2 regions of the Clostridium sp. X genome follow, and region 2 is predicted to be linked to the other one. Evidence: predicted binding sites of a transcription regulator. Region 2 holds the regulator's gene; the other holds the start of a gene.
The links. Region 2 encodes NrdR, which represses ribonucleotide reductase genes. Its sites were predicted from a motif close to CACNANATNTNGTG; they were not measured.
Positions count from the first base shown of each region.

Region 1: the regulator NrdR is predicted to act here: its motif matches at 1,807-1,820, upstream of nrdD (anaerobic ribonucleoside-triphosphate reductase).

Region 1 is NZ_CM146912.1:1,226,526-1,229,958, forward strand. It holds gene ACX0KU_RS06245 (peptidylprolyl isomerase) at 10-525, shown strand; gene ACX0KU_RS06250 (DUF3783 domain-containing protein) at 547-930, shown strand; gene ACX0KU_RS06255 (S24 family peptidase) at 952-1,611, shown strand; gene nrdD (anaerobic ribonucleoside-triphosphate reductase) at 1,837-3,433, shown strand, end outside.
Region 2 is NZ_CM146912.1:2,690,520-2,693,952, forward strand. It holds gene ACX0KU_RS13575 (response regulator) at 1-554, opposite strand, end outside; gene pgeF (peptidoglycan editing factor PgeF) at 571-1,296, opposite strand; gene nrdR (transcriptional regulator NrdR) at 1,406-1,876, opposite strand; gene ACX0KU_RS13590 (YlmC/YmxH family sporulation protein) at 1,936-2,190, opposite strand; gene ACX0KU_RS13595 (group II intron maturase-specific domain-containing protein) at 2,528-2,689, opposite strand; partial or broken gene ACX0KU_RS13600 (reverse transcriptase domain-containing protein) at 2,777-3,235, opposite strand; gene ACX0KU_RS13605 (hypothetical protein) at 3,248-3,433, opposite strand, start outside.

The DNA.
Region 1 (3,433 bases), 1.5 Mb from region 2:
GATAAATTAATGAACCCTATTGTTACTATTAAAATGCAAAATGGAGATCAAATGAAACTGGAGTTATATCCAGAAATTGCTCCTAATTCAGTTAATAACTTTATAAGTTTAGTGAAGAAAGGTTTTTATAATGGAGTTATATTTCATAGAGTAATTCCAGGATTTATGATTCAAGGGGGAGACCCAGAAGGAACAGGAATGGGTGGACCAAACTATTCAATTAAAGGAGAATTCTCTGGAAATGGCTTTAAAAATGATTTAAAGCACTCTAAAGGAGTATTGTCCATGGCAAGATCAATGAATCCAAATTCGGCTGGAAGTCAATTCTTTATAATGGTAGAGGATGCTCCACACCTAGATGGTCAATATGCAGCTTTTGGAAAGGTTACAGAAGGCATTGAGGTAGCAGATAAAATTGTTAGTGTTAAAAGAGATCGTAGCGATAGACCTTATGAAGATCAAGTTATGGAAAGTGTTACAGTAGATACTTTTGGAGTGGAGTATCCAGAACCAGAAACAGTTTAATTAGAAATTGAGGTATAATACATGAGTGCTGAGAGTGAAAAAATCTTATTGATATATGGATTTGATTATAATGAACAGCTAAAGCTTAGTGAATTATTAAAAGAAAACAATTTACCTTTATATAGGGTAATAGATGAAAGCGTGGTTAATTTAACTTTAGAGGATATACTGAGTAAAAAAGCTACAGATATGTGTTCTAGTGATTTACAAAAAGAAAAAGTGATTTTATTTAATCAATGCAGCGATGATGATATAAAAACTACTATGAGAGTTGTAAGAGCTAGTTACAGTGAAAAACCTATTTTTGCAGTAGTTACACATACTTCGATTAACTGGAGATTTAATTATCTCTTGGAACATCTTATAGAAGAGCGAAGTAGGTTTGAAAAGACACATAGAAACTAAAGTTAAGTCGGAGGCATTTATATGAGCAGGATTGGTGGGAAGATAAAAGAAGCTAGGTTAAGCGCAAATTTGACAGAAAAGCAACTAGCTAAAAAGAGCGGTGTTGCAGAGAGCTTTATAAAGGAAGTTGAAACTGGTAGAAAAGTAATAAATGAAAATGTTATAGAAAAGATATCTAAAGTTTTAGGCAAAGATTTAAATGATATAGGAATGTCTTTTGAAGAAGAAAGTTTCAAAGAAGAAGTGTCGAAGCCTAAAAAGACTCTAGAGGCTGTACAGGATGTATGGAGTGATGCCTTTAGCTCAGTGTTAAAAACTGTTCCTATATACAGATATGATCTAAGTAAAGCTTTAGGTGGAAAACAAATGCCTATTTTAAATAATAAGATAGAAGGCTATAGCAAAGATAAAGTATTATTTCTACAAGTTGAAAATGATGATATGATAGGTTTTAGAATAGGTAAAGAGGATCTAGTATTTGGACATATATCTCATGAAGTAGAAAACAATTCTATATGCCTTATTGAAAATAATGGTGAGAGATTTATAAGACAAATAAAAAGACTAGATAATACTAAATTACTTTTAGTAAGTAATAACGGAATTCTTAAAACTGAAACAGTTGGAATTAAAGAGATTAAAGTTTTAGTAAAATTAGAAAGAGTGGAAATAAAGTTATAGCAGCAGATATAATATCTGCTGCTATAACTTTTGTAGTTAATATATTAAATGCAATTATAACAAGCAGTTGTCAATGTTAGTAAGTATATAAAAAACGTATTAAAAAGAAGAAAAATAAACCAGGTATAAGGTATTAATTTAATTCAGTATATTTAAAGATTGATAATAAAAATATTGTGGAGTATAATATCCAGGTACAATATGTTGTGTCTGGAGGTAAATGGTATGCTATATGTAGTGAAACGAGATGGAAGAAGAGTTCAGTTTAATTCTATAAAGATAATTAATGCTATAAAGGGGTCAGCGGAAGAGATTGCTTTTAATTTAAAAGATAGCGAGGCTGTAGAGCTTGCTCAAAAGGTTATGGAGAAAATTGAAAGATTAGATTGTGAAGAGATATCAGTAGAGGATATTCAAAATATAGTAGAGAAGGTTTTGCCAGAGAACGGACATGAATTAATCGGAAAAACTTATTCTAATTATAGAAGTGAGAGAACGAAGATTAGAGAAAAGAAGTCAGACTTGATGAGGGCTATACAGAATATAGGGATTGAGACTGATAGAGATAATGCTAATGTTGGAAATAATTTCAGTTCAAAACTTCTTAGAATAGCAAGTGAATCTAACAAGTGGCATAATTTAGGGATGATGCCAAAGCATTTAGCAAAATTACACGAGAACGGAGATATATATTTTCATGATTTAGATTCATACAATTTAACTATAAACTGTTTAAATATTGAAACAGGAAAAATATTATCTAGAGGTTTTAATACAGGATATGGCACAATTCTTCCCGCAAAGAGAATAGAATCAGCTGCTGAATTATCATGTATATTGCTTCAAAGCGCACAAAATGATATGTTTGGGGGACAATCCCATGTAAACTTCGACAATGATATGGCTCCTTTTGTTAGTAGCTCAAGAGAAGAAATAAGAAAAGAGTATGAAGGTTACTTTGGAAACTTTGATAAATTAGATGAAATAATAGAAGAAAAGCTAGAGAAAACAGTTCGTCAATCAATGCAAGGTATAGTTTATAATTTAAATACAATGCATTCAAGAGCAGGAAGTCAAGTTCCCTTCAGTTCTATAAATTTAGGACTTCCTCAAAGTAAAGATGCTGCTATGGTAGATAGAATATTCTTAGAGGAATATGAAAGAGGACTTGGAAAAGGAGAGCAACCAATTTTCCCTAATATAGTATTTAGAGTTAAGGAAGGGGTTAACAGAGAACCAGGTGATCCGTATTACTACCTTTACGAACTTGCTTGTAGAGTAGCTAGCAAGAGAATGAATCCTATGTTTATGAATCTAGATGCAGACTTTAATAAAGAATACTATGATAAGGGCGTAATTGCATCAACTATGGGATGTAGAACTTATATAATGTCAAATGTAAATGGAGAACCAGGTCCAGAAGGAAGAGGGAATATATCTCCAGCTACCATAAATTTACCAAGAATCGGAATTTTAGCTAAAGGAAATGTGGATAAATTCTTCTCACTATTAGATAATAGACTAGAATTATTAAGAGAATCCTTATTACATAGATATAGTGTTTTGAAAAATTTAAAAGTTAAAGATTTACCTTTTGTTGCAGGGGAACATTTGATGCGTGGTTCTGAAAATTTAGAAGCTGAAGATTCAATAGATCCAATCCTAAGACAAGGAACATGGGGAGTTGGATTTATAGGAGTTGCAGAAACTTTAACTGCATTACTTGGAAAACATCATGGAGAAAGCAAAGAAGCCTATGAATTAGCTATAAAGATAGTATCACATATTAGAGCATTTTGTGATAAGTATAGAACTATAGATA
Region 2 (3,433 bases):
CATATTTTGTCTAAAAGAAAATCTCTAGTCATAACCCTTCCCTTATTCTTTATTAAAACCTCTATAAGTTCAAATTCCTTTAATGTTAAATCTACTCTCTCTTCATTTTTTAAAATTTCGTGTTTTTCGAAATCTATTGTTATATTCCCAAATTTATATATTTTATCAAGTTGTTGAGGTTTAGTTCTTCTTAATACAGCCTTAGTTCTTGCTACTAATTCCCTTACTGAAAATGGCTTTGTAATATAGTCATCTGCTCCTAGCTCTAATCCTAAAATCTTATCCAGTTCTTCTCCTTTAGCTGTTATCATTATTATCGGTGTGTTTGAAATAGAATGATCTCTTCGTATTTCCTTACAAACATCATATCCATCCATTCCTGGAAGCATTACATCCAGCAAAATTAATTGGGGTGTTTCTTTTCTAGCTAGCTCTAATGCCTCTATTCCATCTGCAGCGGCAATGACCTTATACCCGTTGTTTATAAAATTAAATTTGATAAGTTCTCTAATATGATCTTCATCATCAACTATTAAAATTTTTTCTTCTGCCATAAATCAAACCTCCAAATTATTTATTCATATATATAAATGAAAACATTCTTCCACTATTCTCTCTTTGCTTTCTATAGGAGTGTAGATTAAATTTATTATTACAATAGGTACATATATCTATTGATGTTATTTGATTTTCCTCTATACCTAAACTTTTTAATTGCTTTATAATACAATTTTTCAAGCTTATATTTTTACCAGTTGATATACTAACATTCTTGTAAATTTCCTGATTTTTAAATTCTTCTATTAAATCATCTCCAACTTCATAGCAACACTCCATATTATGAGGTCCAATATAAATACTTAAATCCTTAATATTAGTACCATACTCTTCAATCATTTTCTTTACTCCATTAATTAAAATGTATTTATAGGTACCTTTCCATCCACTGTGTATAGCCCCTATTACTCCTCTGCCTTTATCATATATTAATATAGGAACACAATCAGCAGTAAATACTCCAACAGCCACCCCTTTTTCATTAGTAATAATTCCATCACCATCACAAATCTTCCCATGGAAGATATGAACTATATCACTATGAGTCTGATTAAGATATCCTATATTATCTAAATTAAACCATTCTCTTAAATTATTTAAATTAGAAATTCCTTCATTTGTATTTTTATTGAAATTTAGTCCATTTTGGGCGGTAGAGAAGTAAAAATAGACATCACCTTCTTTAAACTTTATAAATCTATATTTATTCTCAATTATTGAAAAATTTATTTTGCTCATACAACACCTCTATACATATTATTTTAACATTAATGATAGATTATTTAAAATATTAATAAATAAATTAACTTTTTTAACTTATATTTAACAAAAGAAAATACCCTATATTTTAAATATTAGGGCATTGTTTATCTGTCATTAAATTTTTTATCTCTTCAATAAAAGTATTAACATCCTTAAATTGTCTATAAACTGATGCAAATCTAACATAAGAAACTTCATCAATTTCTTTTAGTTTATCCATAATCATTTCTCCAATAGCTTCCGATTTAATTTCAGCTACCATATCATTACTCATCTTTTTTTCAACTTCATCAGCTATAGATTCAATTTGAACTCTTGAAACAGGTCTTTTCTGACAAGCTGTAATTAAACCATTAATTATCTTGGATTTATCAAAGTATTCTCTACTAGAATTTCGTTTGATTACTAAAATAGGTATGTCCTCTATTTTTTCATATGTAGTATATCTTTTATAACATTTTAAACATTCTCTTCTGCGTCTTATGGCCTTATTATCTTCGGTTGACCTAGAATCAACTACTTTACTCTCTTCAAAAGTACAATATGGACACTTCAAAATATCACATCCTTTTTTTCTTTTGATGTTATTATACTATTTATAATTCTATATTACTACTACTTATTATCTACTGTAAATTCATCAATATTTACAAGAATAACATCGCTACCAATCTTAACAACCTTGTCCCATTCTATCTCAATAATGTTATTTTTAGAAAACCATGAATTTTTCTCTTTAGGAATAATTAAGGACAATATTTTATATTCTAAAGAATCTATTAAAAAATCTTTTATGTAACCTAATCTTGAACCTGTATTAATATCAATAACCTCCATAGCCCTTATATTGTTTACAGAATATAACGACATAATCTCATCTCCTTATAAATTTTAAATTTAATTAATATATATTACTTCTTACTCAATCATATGTAAAATTTATATTTATTTTAAAAATTTATACAAATAATAAGTAGAGTAGGTTGAAGGAAAATTTATTTTCCTTCTTCCCCTCATCAAACCGTGCATGCGATTTTCCCGCACACGGCTTTCCGATATTCTTCTTTCTAAGGCATTATGCCCTCTAAGAAGAAAGTTTCTTTAATCCCATTTCATTAAGAATATTCATTACCTCTTTCAGACCTTTATGTCGAGGTCTTCTTTGTTTCTTATGGTTATACCAAACAGTAAATTTCTGTATAATATATCAATCTATTTTATTTAACTGTTTTCCTGCATATTTCAAGTTATAGTAATTCTTTAGACCTATTATTTTCTTATTCATTGTCTTCACTAAGTCATATATATCCATCTTTAAAGTCGACCTATTACTGAGAACTTCTTTTATTTTCTTTCTCATACTTTTCATAGCCTTTTGAGTTGGAACTTGTATTGTAGTGTTAAATCTTTGTCCTTTTCCACTTTCCACAAGGCTACGCCTATGATGAAACCCCAGAAAATCAAATCCCTCTTTACCATCCCACATATTGACAAATTTAGTTTTATGGGAATGTAATTCTAGTTCTAACTTCTCGAAGATTTTCTTAACTGCATTATATGCATGGTATATTTCCTTCTTTGTTCTTGAGATAATAATAAAATCATCAGCAAATTTCACAAGTGTGCCAAGGTGTTTGTAGTATTTATCCCAAACAATATCAAAATAGTTTAAGTATATATTTTAGAGTAACGGACTTATTGAAGAGCCTTGCTGCGAGCCAATTTCACTTTCTATATACTCATTATCTTCTACTGCCCCTATCTTAAGCCACTTCTTTATAAGTTTTAATATTCTTCTGTCTGATACCCTTTGTTCAATCAGCAGCATTAATTTATCATGATTTATATTATCAAAATAACCTTTAATGTCTGCATCGAGTACCCACCAGCCTTTATTATTGCATTTCTTTCTTATAACATCTAAGGCTTAATGTTGATTTCGCTTAGGTCTGAAACCATACGAATATTCCTTGAAGTCTGCCTCAAATATAGGCTCAATAGTTATTTTAGTAGCTGTTTGAACTATTCTATCTTTGATTATTGGTATTCCAAGTGGTCTTTTCTTACCATCTTTCTTAGGAATGTATACTCTTTCCACCGGTCTAGGTTTATA